DNA from 2 places in the Streptomyces sp. NPDC001513 genome. Region 2 is predicted to be linked to the other one. Evidence: riboswitches for the same ligand, from Rfam matches in the RefSeq annotation. Region 2 holds a riboswitch; the other holds the start of a gene.
What was found. Region 2 has a riboswitch for S-adenosylmethionine ahead of ACFYZ4_RS07290 (aminotransferase class V-fold PLP-dependent enzyme). Riboswitches for the same ligand answer to the same signal wherever they lie in the genome.
Positions count from the first base shown of each region.

Region 1 (7,319 bases), on a different contig from region 2:
GTCGACGTACTCGCCGGTCGCGGCGTTCAGGCCGTGACCGATCGGAAGGTTGCGCACCTTCTCGACGACGACGCCACCCTCGAGACCACCGTTGACGGCGATCTGCTTCAGCGGGGCCTCCAGGGCGAGCTTCACGGCGTTGGCGCCGGTCGCCTCGTCACCCTCGAGCTCCAGCTTCTCGAAGACCGCGGAGGCCTGCAGCAGGGCCACGCCACCACCGGCGACGATGCCCTCCTCGACGGCCGCCTTCGCGTTGCGAACGGCGTCCTCGATGCGGTGCTTGCGCTCCTTGAGCTCGACCTCGGTCGCGGCACCGGCCTTGATGACGGCCACGCCGCCGGCCAGCTTCGCGAGGCGCTCCTGGAGCTTCTCGCGGTCGTAGTCCGAGTCGGAGTTCTCGATCTCGGCGCGGATCTGGTTCACGCGACCGGCGACCTGGTCGCTGTCACCGGAACCGTCGACGATGGTGGTCTCGTCCTTGGTGATGACGACCTTGCGGGCGCGGCCGAGCAGGTCGAGACCGGCGTTCTCCAGCTTGAGGCCGACCTCCTCGGAGATGACCGTGCCGCCCGTGAGGATGGCGATGTCACCGAGCATGGCCTTGCGGCGGTCGCCGAAGCCCGGGGCCTTGACGGCGACGGACTTGAAGGTGCCGCGGATCTTGTTGACGACGAGGGTGGAGAGCGCCTCGCCCTCGACGTCCTCGGCGATGATCAGCAGCGGCTTGCCGGACTGCATGACCTTCTCCAGGAGCGGCAGCAGGTCCTTGACCGAGCCGATCTTGGAGTTGACGATCAGGATGTACGGGTCGTCGAGGGACGACTCCATGCGCTCCATGTCGGTGGCGAAGTACGCCGAGATGTAGCCCTTGTCGAAGCGCATGCCCTCGGTGAGCTCGAGCTCCAGACCGAAGGTCTGCGACTCCTCGACGGTGATGACGCCTTCCTTGCCGACCTTGTCCATGGCCTCGGCGATGAGCTCGCCGATCTGGGTGTCGGCGGCGGAGATGGAGGCCGTAGAAGCGATCTGCTCCTTGGTCTCGACATCCTTCGCCTGGGCGAGCAGGGCGGCGGAGACGGCCTCGACGGCCTTCTCGATACCACGCTTGAGGGCCATCGGGTTGGCGCCGGCGGCAACGTTGCGCAGGCCCTCGCGGACGAGCGCCTGGGCCAGCACGGTGGCGGTGGTCGTACCGTCGCCCGCGACGTCGTCCGTCTTCTTGGCGACTTCCTTGACCAGCTCGGCGCCGATCTTCTCGTACGGGTCCTCGAGCTCGATCTCCTTGGCGATGGAGACACCATCGTTGGTGATCGTGGGGGCGCCCCACTTCTTCTCAAGGACGACGTTGCGACCCTTGGGGCCAAGGGTGACCTTGACGGCGTCGGCGAGCTGGTTCATGCCTCGCTCGAGACCGCGCCGGGCCTCCTCGTTGAACGCAATGATCTTGGCCATCTGAAGTGGTCCTCCCGGACAGCGGTGGATTGCTCCCGGACCGCGCCCGCGCCCGCGACGGACGGCCTGAGTGCCCGGCGGTTCCTTCCCGCCGGACCCTGCGGGCCTCACCGACCCGGTCCTCGTTTGGTAGCACTCTCACCCGGAGAGTGCTAATGCCAATGATTAGCACTCGGCACCCCCGAGTGCAAGCGGCTTGGGCCAACGCCCCGCCGCTTCCGGGCACGGGGCGGGTACGGGGCGGGCGCGGCGCGGGCGCACGTACGAGGGGCCCGCATCCCGTGTCCGGGATGTGGGCCCCTCGTATGGTCTTGCAGGTCTTCGTTGAACACTGTGCGTCGGTGGTCGATCGCTCCAGGACTCAGCCGAGCGCGAGCTTGACCATGTCCGCCTGCGGACCCTTCTGGCCCTGCGAGATCTCGAACTCGACCCGCTGACCCTCTTCAAGGGTGCGGTACCCGTCCATCTGGATGGCGCTGTAGTGGACGAACACATCCGCACCACCGTCGACCGCGATGAAGCCGTAGCCCTTCTCCGCGTTGAACCACTTGACGGTGCCCTGAGCCATGCCTAACTCCCCTATTACTGGCCCTTGCGCGGGAACGCACTTCGCGTTCCCGGGTCAGAACTTGCGTCGGAACGCGTCGACCGAGGCTGAATGTATCTGCGCGAGTGCTGTCTGCAACAGGTCAATCCGACGAGAATTCTGGACACCGGGAAACATTGAAATAGAGTGAAAATTTGCCATACTCCAGGGCAACTCGGGCCTGACATATCTCGCCAAAGCCCCATACCGCGCTTGCATGTTGACCCGATGTCGACCCTCACGCGACCCGTTCATATGCAGCGGGCAAGTCCGGCGGAGGGGACTTCCCCAACTCTACCGCGCCCAATCAAGCAGAATTGCCCCCTCCGCTTTTAGCGGAGGGGGCAATTTCGGTTGGCGCGTGTCACCTGTCGGGCGACAAAGGGGCCGAGAGGATCAGCAACCGCCCGCGACGGCCGGAATGATCGAGACGCCGGCGCCGTCCGGCGTCTTCGCCTCCAGCCCGCCCTCGAAACGCACGTCGTCGTCATTGACGTAGACGTTCACGAAACGGCGCAGCTTGCCCTGGTCGTCCAGGACGCGCGCGGCGATGCCCGGGTGGCTCGCCTCCAGGGACTGGATGACCTCGGAGAGGGTCGCGCCCTCGGCGGGCACCTCGGCCTGACCGCCGGTGTAGGTGCGCAGGATGGTGGGGATGCGGACGTTGACGCTCATGGCGCTGCTGCCTTTCCGGTAGAGCAGGGGGAGATGGTCAGACCAGGCCGGCGGCGCGGAACGCGTCCAGGCTCGGGCGGATGGTGGCGGTCTGCCCGCTCTCCGCGGCCACCGCCTCCAGGGTCTTCAGGCCGTCGCCGGTGTTGAGGACGACGGTGGTCAGCGTCGGGTCGAGCTGCCCGTTCTCGATGAGCTTCTTCGTCACGCCGACGGTCACGCCGCCCGCGGTCTCGGCGAAGATGCCCTCGGTCTGCGCGAGGATCTTGATGGCCTCGACGACCTGCTCGTCGTTCACGTCCTCGACGTAACCGCCGGTGCGCCGCGCGATGTCCAGGACGTACGGGCCGTCCGCCGGGTTGCCGATCGCGAGGGACTTGGCGATGGTGTTCGGCTTCTGCGGGCGGACCACCTCGTGACCGGCCTTGAAGGCGGTCGACACCGGGGAGCAGCCCTCGGCCTGGGCGCCGAAGATCTTGTACGGCTTGTCCTCGACGAGGCCGAGCTTGATCAGCTCCTGCAGACCCTTGTCGATCTTCGTCAGCTGCGAGCCGGAGGCGATCGGGATCACGAGCTGGTCGGGCAGCCGCCAGCCGAGCTGCTCGCAGATCTCGTAGGCGAGGGTCTTGGAGCCCTCTCCGTAGTACGGGCGCAGGTTGACGTTGACGAAGCCCCAGCCCTCGCCCAGCGGGTCGCCGATGAGCTCGGAGCAGAAGCGGTTGACGTCGTCGTAGTTGCCCTCGATGCCGACCAGGTCGCCACCGTAGACACCGGCCATGACGACCTTGCCCTGCTCCAGGTCGTGCGGGATGAACACGCAGGACCGGAAGCCGGCGCGGGCGGCCGCGGCGCCGACGGCGCCGGCCAGGTTGCCGGTGGAGGAGCAGGAGAGGGTGGTGAAGCCGAAGGCGCGGGCGGCCTCGACGGCGATGGCCACGACGCGGTCCTTGAAGGAGTGCGTCGGGTTGCCGGAGTCGTCCTTGACGTAGAGCTTGCCGGTGACGCCGAGCTCCTTGGCCAGGTTCGCGGCGTCCACGAGCTTGGTGAAGCCCGGGTTCAGGCTCGGCTTGGAAGCCACGTCCGCGGGGACGGGCAGCAGCGGCGCGTAACGCCAGATGTTGTTGGGGCCGGCCTCGATCGCGGCGCGCAGGGCTTCGGGGTCGCCGGTCGGGAGGTCGTAGGCGACTTCCAGAGGTCCGAAGCACTCGGCGCACGCGAAGATGGGGCCGAGCTCGAAGCGGGTACCGCACTCGCGACAGGAAAGACCGTTGGCAGGTCCGAGATCGACAGAGGTGGCGACAGTCTGTGCAGCCATGATGGCGAGGCCCTTTCTCCTCATCTTCCCCATGGCGCACTTCGCCATGAGACGGAATTGGCACCTTCCCTAGCCGGGGACCTCGCTGACGTCGCTGATGTGCGCGATCGCGAGAACCGACTGGAGGGTTGCCGGGGCTTCAACGGGCCGTGTCCCTCTGCCCCTCTGGATGAGCGGTATGGCACCGGCACACGCGCTCTGTGGCGCGCCGGTGCGTTTGTACGCGGGGACCCCCGGCATGCGGTGGTCCTTCGCGTTGTTCAAGACTGTAACCGAAGGGCCGGGCGGTTGAGACAGCCGTCCGAACCGCGAGATGGATCACATAACGGCCGATAACGCCGACACGCAGGGAGTGCTGAGGGTGCTGGAAGAGGTGGAGCGCTGGCTGGCAGACCGCTCCTGGTCAGCCGCCGACCGACCGCTCGACCAGCTGCTCGACCGGAAACGGGCGGCCGGGACCACGGTCAGCGTGGTGCTGCCCGCACTGGACGAGGAGGCGACGGTCGGCGCGATCGTCGAGGTCATCCGGCGTGAACTGATCGAGGGACTGCCGTTCCCCCTGGTGGACGAGCTGATCGTCATCGACTCGGGCTCGAGCGATCGTACGGCGGAGGTCGCGGCGAAGGCCGGCGCCCGGGTGGTGCACCGCGACGAGATCCTGCCGAGGCTCCCGGCGCTGCCCGGCAAGGGCGAGGTGCTGTGGCGCTCGCTGCTGGCCACCAGCGGGGACATCGTCTGCTTCGTCGACGCCGACCTCCGCGACTTCTCCGCCGCCTTCGTCTCGGGGATCGTGGGACCGCTGCTGACCGAACCGGACGTGCAGTTCGTCAAGGCCATGTACGACCGCCCGCTCGGCGACACCCCCGGCCAGGGCGGCCGGGTCACGGAACTGGTGGCCCGCCCCCTCCTCAACCTGCACTGGCCCCAGCTGGCCGGCTTCGTCCAGCCGCTGGGCGGCGAGTACGCCGTACGCCGCTCCCTGCTGGAACGGCTGCCGTTCCCCGTCGGGTACGGCGTGGAGCTGGGCCTGCTGGTCGACGCGCTGCACACGGTCGGGCTGGACGCGCTCGCCCAGGTGGACGTGGGCGTACGCGTCCACCGCCACCAGGACGGGCAGGCGCTGGGCCGGATGGCCGCCGCGATCTACCGCACCGCCCTGCTGCGGCTCTCGCGCGGGCATCTCGTACGGCCGGAGCTCACACAGTTCGAGCGGGGGCCGGAGGGCTTCGTACCGCGGACGTACCCGGTGGACACCGAGGAGCGGCCGCCGATGCTCGGCATCAAGGAGTACGCGCTGCGCCGCGTGGCGTGACGTCCGCCTGGAAAGTTTGAGCGAGTGCGGGCCGGGCTAGGTTCGCCGCATGGCTTCTCAGGTACTCGTAGCCGCCAACCGCGGCCCCCTCTCCTACACGATCGATGCCGAAGGCGACCTCAGCGCCCGGCGTGGCGGGGGCGGACTCGTCTCCGGGCTCTCCGCGGCCCTCGCGGAGCAGCCGGGGGCGCTGTGGATCTGCGCGGCCCTGTCGGAGGCGGACCGGGAGGCGGTCCGCCGGGGGGTGGCCGAGCCGGGCGTCCGGATGCTGGACATCGATCCCACGGTGTACGACGCGGCCTACAACGGCATCGCCAACTCCGTGCTGTGGTTCACGCACCACCACCTGTACGACGTCCCGCGGGAGCCGGTCTTCGACGCGGAGTTCCGGCGGCGGTGGGAGGCGTACGTCGCGTACAACGAGTCCTTCGCGCGCGCCCTCGCCCAGGAGGCTGCGGAAGGGGCCCGCGTCCTGGTGCAGGACTACCACCTGGCGCTGGTGCCGGGGCAGTTGCGGGAGCTGCGGCCGGACCTGCGGATCGGGCACTTCACGCACACGCCGTGGGCCTCGCCGGAGTTCATGGGCATGCTCCCGGACGACATCCGGAGCCAGCTGGTGTGGGGCATGCTCGGCGCGGACCGGCTGGGCTTCCACACGTGGGCGTGGGCGGCCAACTTCATCAGCGGCGGGACCATCGAGGACGCGCGCGGCATCGCGGCCGGGTCCTTCCCGGCCGGGACCCCGGAGCGCGGGGTGTGGCACCGCCGGACGGCCCCGGACGGGCGCGGCTACGGGAAGCGGCAGTTCACCGAGGTGACCAGCTACCCGCTCGGGGTGGACGCGGACGAACTGCGGGCGCTGGCGCACCGGCCGGAGGTGGACGAGAAGCTGGCGGGGCTGCGGGCGGAGGTCGGCGACCTGAAGACGATCGCCCGGGTGGACCGGACCGAGCTGTCGAAGAACATCCTGCGGGGGCTGCTGGCGTACCGGGAGCTGCTGACGGTCCACCCGGAGTGGCGGGGCCGGGTCGTCCACCTGGCCTCGGCGTACCCGTCGCGGCAGGACCTGGCGGTGTACCGGGCGTACACGGAGTCGGTGCGGGAGCTGGCGGCGGAGATCAACGAGGAGTTCGGCACGGCGGACTGGCAGCCGGTGCTGGTGTCGGTGCAGGACGACTTCGCGCGGTCGCTCGCGGTGTACCGGATGGCGGACGTGGCGCTGGTGAACCCGGTGCGGGACGGGATGAACCTGGTCGCGAAGGAGATCCCGGTGGTGTCGGAGGCGGGCTGCGCGCTGGTGCTGTCCACCGGGGCGGGGGCGTACGAGGAGCTCCGGGCGGACGCGCTGACGGTGAACCCGTACGACGTGTCGGCGACGGCGGAGGCGTTGCACGCGGCGCTGGCCATGCCGGACGGCGAGCGTGCGGAGCGCACGAAGCGACTGGCCGCCGCCGCCACTGCTCTGCCCCCGGCCGCCTGGTTCTCCGCCCAACTGGCCGACCTGTTGCCGTGAGGCTTGCGCCCGCGCCCGCTCCGGGCGGAAGTCACAGGCTGACGCCGGCCAAATCCAGCCCGTCCGGCGTTTGAGGACCGGGGGTCCGGGGGCTGGCCCCCGGCAGCGGTGGGGCGGGCGACAGCGGGCGTCAGGCTCTGACGGCCTTGGCCAGGGTGGACAGGAAGGCTACGACTTCGCCCGGTCCGGCGAGGACCACGTCGGCTCGGGCGGCGAGCTCGGGGACCTCCACCGAGCCGCTGCACACCAGCAGGCCCGGGAGCCCGTCGGCGCGGCGTTTTTCGACGGCCGAGTACGCGGCCAGGTCGCCCAGGTCGTCGCCCGCGTACAGCACCGCCTCCGCGTCCCGCTCCGCGAGGAATTCCGACAGGGCGACGCCCTTGTCCATGCCCGGGGGGCGGAGCTCCAGGACCGCGCGGCCCGGCTCCACCATCAGCCCGTGCCGCGCGGCCAGCTCGGCCAGGGGTTC
Region 1 covers NZ_JBIAVU010000005.1:110,072-117,390, reverse strand. The annotation lists gene groL (chaperonin GroEL) at 1-1,452, opposite strand, end outside; gene ACFYZ4_RS12495 (cold-shock protein) at 1,814-2,020, opposite strand; gene ACFYZ4_RS12490 (MoaD/ThiS family protein) at 2,435-2,713, opposite strand; gene thrC (threonine synthase) at 2,751-4,049, opposite strand; SAM riboswitch class I at 4,043-4,201, opposite strand; gene ACFYZ4_RS12480 (glucosyl-3-phosphoglycerate synthase) at 4,387-5,337, shown strand; gene ACFYZ4_RS12475 (trehalose-6-phosphate synthase) at 5,387-6,850, shown strand; gene otsB (trehalose-phosphatase) at 6,981-7,319, opposite strand, start outside.
Region 1: another riboswitch for S-adenosylmethionine. It lies ahead of thrC (threonine synthase); the one in region 2 lies ahead of ACFYZ4_RS07290 (aminotransferase class V-fold PLP-dependent enzyme).

Region 2 (7,319 bases):
TAAGGCCAAGAAGTCATGAGTAGCCAAGAGATTCCCGAAGAGAAGCACCTGCCGAGCGAGCAGGGCGACGCGCACCACGGTGCCGTAGCGGTCGCGGACGACCCGTTCGCCGACCCGGGCCTGCCGGTCCACAAGCCCCGCATCCAGGACATCGACGAGCGGGCGGCGAAGCGCTCCGAGCGCACCGTCGCGATGCTGTTCACGCTGTCCATGCTGGCCACGATCGGCTTCATCGCGTCCTACGTGATCTTCCCGGTCGAGAAGATCGTCTACATCTTCCCCATCGGGAAGGTCAGCGCGCTCAACTTCGCCCTGGGCATGACGCTGGGCACGGCCCTCTTCTGCATCGGCGCGGGCGCGGTCCACTGGGCCCGCACCCTGATGTCCGACGTGGAGGTCGCCGCCGATCGCCACGAGATCGCCGCTCCGCCGGAGGTCAAGGCGCAGGTCCTGCAGGACTTCCGCGACGGCGCGAACGAGTCCGGCATCGGCCGCCGGCCTCTGATCCGCAACACGATGCTCGGTGCGCTGGCGATGCTGCCGCTCTCCGCCGTCATGATCATGCGCGACCTGGGCCCGCTGCCCGAGGAGAAGCTGCGCAAGACCGTGTGGGCCAAGGGCAAGCTGCTCATCAACGACAACACCAACGAGCCGCTGCGTCCCGAGGACGTGCTCGTCGGGTCGCTGACCTTCGCCAGGCCGGAAGGCCTGGAGGAGGAGCAGCACGACTTCCAGGTCCAGATCGCCAAGGCCGCCCTGATGATCGTCCGTATCCAGCCGGATGACATCAAGGACAAGCAGGAGCTGGAGTGGTCCCACGACGGGATCGTCGCCTACTCCAAGATCTGCACCCACGTCGGTTGCCCGATCAGCCTGTACGAGCAGCAGACGCACCACGTGCTCTGCCCGTGCCACCAGTCCACTTTCGACCTCTCCGACGGCGCCCGTGTCATCTTCGGCCCGGCCGGTCACGCGCTTCCGCAGCTGCGGATCGGCGTGAATGACCAAGGCTTCCTCGAAGCGCTCGGCGACTTCGAAGAGCCCGTCGGTCCTGCATTCTGGGAGCGCGGATGAGCACCAGCGACAACAACGAGCGCAAAGCGCCGGCCGGCGAGCGCGTAGCCGACTGGGCGGACGGCCGCCTGGGCATCTACGGCCTGGCCAAGGCCAACATGCGCAAGATCTTCCCGGACCACTGGTCCTTCATGCTGGGTGAGATCTGCCTTTACAGCTTCATCATCATCATCCTCACGGGTGTGTACCTGACGCTGTTCTTCCACCCGAGCATGAACGAGGTCGTGTACCACGGCTCGTACGTGCCGATGCAGGGCGTCATGATGTCCGAGGCCTTCGCCTCGACGCTCGACATCAGCTTCGACGTCCGCGGTGGTCTGCTGATCCGTCAGATCCACCACTGGGCGGCGCTGATCTTCGTCGCGGCCATGGTCGTGCACATGATGCGCGTCTTCTTCACGGGCGCGTTCCGCAAGCCGCGTGAGGTCAACTGGATCTTCGGCTTCCTGCTGCTGGTCCTCGGCATGTTCACCGGCTTCACCGGTTACTCGCTGCCGGACGACCTGCTCTCGGGTACCGGTGTCCGCTTCATGCAGGGCGCCATCCTGTCCGTCCCGGTCGTCGGCACGTACCTGTCGATGTTCCTGTTCGGCGGGGAGTTCCCGGGCGGCGACTTCGTCGCGCGGTTCTACTCGGTGCACATCCTGCTGCTGCCCGGCATCATGATGGGCCTGCTCGTGGCCCACCTGATCCTGGTCTTCTACCACAAGCACACCCAGTTCGCGGGTCCCGGCAAGACGAACAACAACGTCGTCGGCATGCCGCTGCTGCCGGTCTACATGGCCAAGGCCGGAGGCTTCTTCTTCCTGGTCTTCGGTGTCATCGCGGCCGTCGCGGCCGTCGCCTCGATCAACCCGATCTGGGCGCTCGGCCCGTACCGCCCGGACCACGTGTCCACCGGTGCGCAGCCCGACTGGTACATGGGTATGCCGGAAGGCCTGATCCGTGCCATGCCCGGCTGGGAGATCAACCTGTGGGGCCACACGCTCGTCCTGGGCGTGTTCATCCCGCTGCTGCTCTTCCCGCTGGTGCTGGGTGCGATCGCCGTCTGGCCGTTCATCGAGTCCTGGGTCACCGGGGACAAGCGCGAGCACCACATCCTGGACCGCCCGCGCAACGTCCCGACCCGTACGGCCTTCGGTGTCGCCTGGATCGCGGAGTACATCGTGCTCCTCATCGGCGGTGGCAACGACATGTTCGCCCAGTACTTCCACCTGTCGATCAACTCGATCACCTGGTTCGTCCGGATCGGCTTCTTCGTCGTCCCGGTCGTCGCCTTCATCGTCACCAAGCGGATCTGCCTCGGCCTCCAGCGCCGGGACCACGACAAGGTGCTGCACGGTCGCGAGACCGGCATCATCAAGCGTCTGCCGCACGGTGAGTTCGTCGAGGTCCACGAGCCGCTCCCGGCGGGTCAGCTGCACAAGCTCACCGCGCACGAGCAGTACAAGCCGATCGAGATCGGCCCGACGGTCGACGAGAACGGTGTCGAGCGCAAGGTGAAGGCCACGGAGAAGCTCCGCGCGAAGCTCAGCAAGGGCTTCTACGCCGAGAACAACCAGATTCCGAAGCCCACGGTGGAGGAGTACAAGGAGATCCAGGCCGGCCACGGCCACCACTGATCCCCTGCACGACGTATGACCGTATGAGGGACTGATTTCGGTCAGTTCTGGTGTCGCCACGGCAAGAGCCCCGTCCAGTGTCCGGACGGGGCTCTTTGCCGTGTTCCGGGCTGGATAGGCTGGAGCCCTTCCCATTCGACGTGGAAACCTTGACAAGCAGCAGGAGCGGACCATGAACGTTGTGACCCCGGCAGGCGGCGACAGCGTGGCGGCCCGTGGCTGGCCGGGCGTCCTCGACGCTCTGCTGACCGGCCAGGACCTGTGTGCCGACGACACCGCCTGGGCCATGGACCGGATCATGCGCGGGGAGGCCACCGACGCCCAGATCGCCGGCTTCACCGTCGCGCTGCGGGCGAAGGGGGAGACGGTCGCGGAGATCAACGGCCTCGTACGGGCGATGTACGAGCACGCCAACCTGATCGAGGTGCCGGGCCGGACGGTGGACATCGTCGGCACGGGCGGCGACGGGGCCAAGACGGTGAACATCTCGACGATGTCGGCGGTCGTGGTGGCCGGAACGGGTGCCAAGGTCGTCAAGCACGGGAACCGGGCCGCCTCGTCCGCGAGCGGCTCCTCGGACGTCCTGGAGAAGCTCGGGGTGAACCTCAACCTGAGCCGGGAGCGGGTCGTGGAGGTCGCCGAGGAGGCCGGCATCACCTTCTGCTTCGCGGTCAAGTTCCACCCGGCCCTGCGGCACGTGGCGGCGGCCCGCAAGGAACTGGGCATCCGGACCTTCTTCAACGCGCTGGGCCCGCTGACCAACCCGGCCCGGGTACGCGCCCAGGCGACAGGCGTGGCGGACCCCCGGATGGCCCCGATCATCGCGGGCGTGCTCGCCGAGCGGGGCTCGTCCGCGCTGGTCTTCCGCGGCGACGACGGCCTGGACGAACTGACCACGACGGCCACCTCGCGCATCTGGTGGGTCCGCGACGGCAAGGTCTCCGAGCAGTCCTTCGACCCGCGCGACATCGGCATCGACCTGGTCGAGGTCTCGGCGCTGGCCGGCGGCGACCCCGCGTACAACGCGGACGTGGCCCGCCGCCTGCTGGCCGGCGAGACCGGCCCGGTCCGCGAGGCCGTCCTGCTGAACTCGGCGGCGGCCCTGGTCGCCCTGGACCCCGGCACGGGCACGCTGGAGGAGCAGCTCGCCGCCGGTCTCGTGCGCGCGGCGGAGTCCATCGACTCGGGCGCGGCCCGCGCGGCGCTGGAGCGCTGGGTGACGGCGAGCAACTCCTAGGCCCTGCCCAAAGGCCCGGCGTCGAGGAGACGGCCGAAACGAGCCAAGGCCCCGGTCCACCATGCGGACCGGGGTCTTGCGCGCGGGGGATCTTGTGGCAGGATGCTGAACAGGTCACGAGTGACAGCGTTTAGGCCCCGGCTTGCTGTCCGGCAACCCTCCTTCCGTGGCGGGGTGCCCCGGGTGATGACCAGGTCGTAGGCAGCAAGGCCTACGGCAAGCGCGGATCCCTCGACACCAGGGGTCCTGGTCTTCTCGAGGAGCGTTTTCCGTGAGCAAGCGAATGCGATAGGGCGACTCCGCCCCTACTTCACCCCTCGGATCAGGGTCACTTCCGTGTACCCCCGCCGACCGTTCGGTCCGGCCCGAGGGCTCTCCCGTACCCCGCACGGCCGCACGGTCGTATCCGCGTACGGGCACTCCGAAGCCATTCAGCCCTGCCTGCCGGGAGATACCGCCATGTCCGCATTCCTGAACGCCGCCGCCACCTCCGTCGCCACCGCCGACACCGCCGAGGGCCCCGCCTGTGCCGAGCCGCTGCCGGTGCTCGGCCGGGACGTCACCGTCCCGCTCGTCACCGGCGGCGAGGTCACCTACGCCGCCCTGGACTACGCCGCCAGCGCCCCGGCGCTCCAGCGGGTCTGGGACGACGTCGCCGCCTACGCCCCGTACTACGGCAGCGTGCACCGCGGCGCCGGGTACCTCTCACAGCTCTCCACGGACCTCTTCGAGCAGAGCCGGGTCACGGTCGCCGAGTTCCTCGACTGCCGCCCCTCCGACCAGGTGATCTTCACCCGGTCCACCACCGACTCGCTGAACCTGCTCGCCGCCGTGCTCCCCGCCGACTGCCAGGTCTTCGTCTTCGAGACCGAGCACCACGCCTCGCTGCTGCCCTGGACGAACGCGCAGGTCACCTACCTCAACGCGCCCCGCACCCCGGGCGAGGCCGTCGCCACCCTGGAGCGGGCCCTCGCCGACCGTGCCCCCTACGGTCCGGCCCTGGTGTGCGTGACCGGCGCGTCCAACGTCACCGGTGAACTGTGGCCGGTCAAGGAACTCGCCGCCGCCGCGCACGCCCACGGCGCGCGGATCGTCCTGGACGCCGCCCAGCTGGCCCCGCACCACCCCGTCTCGGTCCAGGATCTGGACGTGGACTGGGTCGCCTTCTCCGGGCACAAGCTCTACGCGCCCTTCGGCTCGGGCGTGCTCGCCGGCCGCGCGGACTGGCTCCAGCAGGCCGAGCCGTACCTCGCCGGCGGCGGCGCCTCCCGCAAGGTGGCCCGGCGCGAGGACGGCGGCGTGGACGTCGAGTGGCACACCACGGCCGCCCGCCACGAGGCCGGCTCTCCGAACGTCATCGGCGTCTACTCCATCGCCTCCGCCTGCAAGGCCCTGACCGAGGCCGGCTTCGACAGCCTCGTCGCCCGCGAACGCCACCTCATCGCGAAGGTCCGGGGCGGCCTGGCGGAGGTTCCGGCGGTCCGGATCCTCTCCCTCTTCGGCGACGACGCCCCGCGGGTCGGCGTCATCTCCTTCGTGGTGGACGGCTGGAACAGCTCCCACTTCGCCGCCGCGCTGTCCGCGGAGTACGGGATCGGCGTCCGCGACGGCCTGTTCTGCGCCCACCCGCTGGTGCGCACCCTGCTCGGCAGCGAGCCGCAGGCCCAGGGCGAATGCGGAGCCCCGGAGGCGGCCCCGGGGGAGCGCTCCCTGAACGCGATCCGCGTCAGCTTCGGCGCGGGCACCCCGGACGAGCACGTCGAGCGCTTCGTCCGCGCGGTGAAGGAGCTCGTCGCGGACGGCGCGAAGTGGCAGTACCGCACGGAGGAAGGCCGCTGCGTCCCGGCCGTGTGACCTGCGGTCGGCTCGGCGGTGTCCTTGCGGGGGCTCAGCGGCGTGCGGCGCGGCCGGACCCGTGCCCGGGGGTGTGGGGCGGTGCCCCATCGCTGCGACAGGGCGAGGGTGGTTGCGCGCTCCTCCCGCGGGGACACTCCACCGTGTCCCCACCCCACGGCCGGCGCGGGGGCGCGCAGGGGCGTCCCCGCAGGAGGAGCGCGCAAACGCGCTCACGGCCGTGACAGGCCCGCAGGCGCGACGACGAGGAGACGTCCCGGAGGGACCCCGCGGACGGCCCGGGCCTACACTTCCAGCGCCGCCGGCGTTTGAGGCGTTGCGAAGCCCGGGCCCGCCGCAGACCGCGCCGGAGGCGTTACGCGTCGAGGCCGATCGCGAACGCCGCCTCCAGGTCGTGCTGCGAGTACGTGCGGAACGCCACGTGCGTGTCCGTCGCCTCGACGCCCGGGATCTTGCTGATGCGGCCCGGGATGATGTCCGCCAGGTTCTCGTGGCGGGCCACGCGGACCAGCGCGATCAGGTCGTACGTCCCCGTGACGGAGTAGACCTCGCTGACGCTGTCCAGCGCGGCGATCGACTCGGCGATCTCGGGGATCCGGTCCACGCTGGTCTTGATGAGCACGATCGCGGTGATCACGGCTGGCTGTCTCCCTCGGTGGCCGTCGCTGGTCGCCTCACTCTAGTCGCACCCCGATACCGGACCCATGCGTAGAGGAAGCCGACCGAGAAGCCCACCAGGTGGGCCAGGTAGGCGACCCCGGGGCCGCTCTCCGCCCGCTGCGCCGCCACCCATTGGAGGGCGAACCAGAACAGCAGCACGATCCACGCAGGGAAGCGGAGCGGCAGGAAGAACAGGAAGGGGAACAGGCTCGTCACCCTCGCGCGCGGGAGCAGGTAGAGGAAGGCGCCCAGCACCGCCGAGATGGCTCCGGACGCTCCCACCAGGGTCTGCGCGGACCCCGTGTTGGCCGCCGCGTAGGCCGCCAGCGCCACGTACCCCGTACAGATGTAGAAGACGAGGAACGCCGGGCGGCCCATCCGCTCCTCCGCCATCGCCCCGAAGACGTAGAGGAAGAGCATGTTCCCGAGCAGGTGCAGCCAGCTGCCGTGGACGAACAGCGCCGTCAGCGGGGTGAGCCAGGCGCGCGGGGTGCCCGTGAAGAGCTCGTCCGGGACCACGCCCCAGCGCCGGAAGTACGCGGTCCCGGCGGCCAGCAGCTCGTCGCCCGTCCCGTAGACCGGGTTGAGCCCCGAGGCGGGGCCGAGTACGAACACCACACCGCAGCCCGCGATCAGCGCATGGGTGACCACCGGTCCCCGGGCTGCCTCGCGTACGGCCCGCCACCTTACGATCATGTGACAGAGCATGACGCAAGGGGACCCACCTGAGGCGGTGGCAGGCCGTAGGGTTACGAGCTGCGGTCCGCCGGCCGGTGAAGACACGCGCAGACGGCGGCGCGGACGGCTTTAATTGAATCAGTTACGAAGGAGAGAGCGGCCTGATGACGGTTCCCCTGCCGACCGACACCACC
Region 2 covers NZ_JBIAVU010000003.1:163,141-170,459, forward strand. The annotation lists gene ACFYZ4_RS07270 (c-type cytochrome) at 1-19, shown strand, start outside; gene ACFYZ4_RS07275 (Rieske 2Fe-2S domain-containing protein) at 16-1,074, shown strand; gene ACFYZ4_RS07280 (ubiquinol-cytochrome c reductase cytochrome b subunit) at 1,071-2,696, shown strand; gene trpD (anthranilate phosphoribosyltransferase) at 2,869-3,933, shown strand; SAM riboswitch class IV at 4,046-4,162, shown strand; gene ACFYZ4_RS07290 (aminotransferase class V-fold PLP-dependent enzyme) at 4,393-5,787, shown strand; gene ACFYZ4_RS07295 (Lrp/AsnC family transcriptional regulator) at 6,143-6,424, opposite strand; gene ACFYZ4_RS07300 (rhomboid family intramembrane serine protease) at 6,421-7,155, opposite strand; gene ACFYZ4_RS07305 (hypothetical protein) at 7,290-7,319, shown strand, end outside.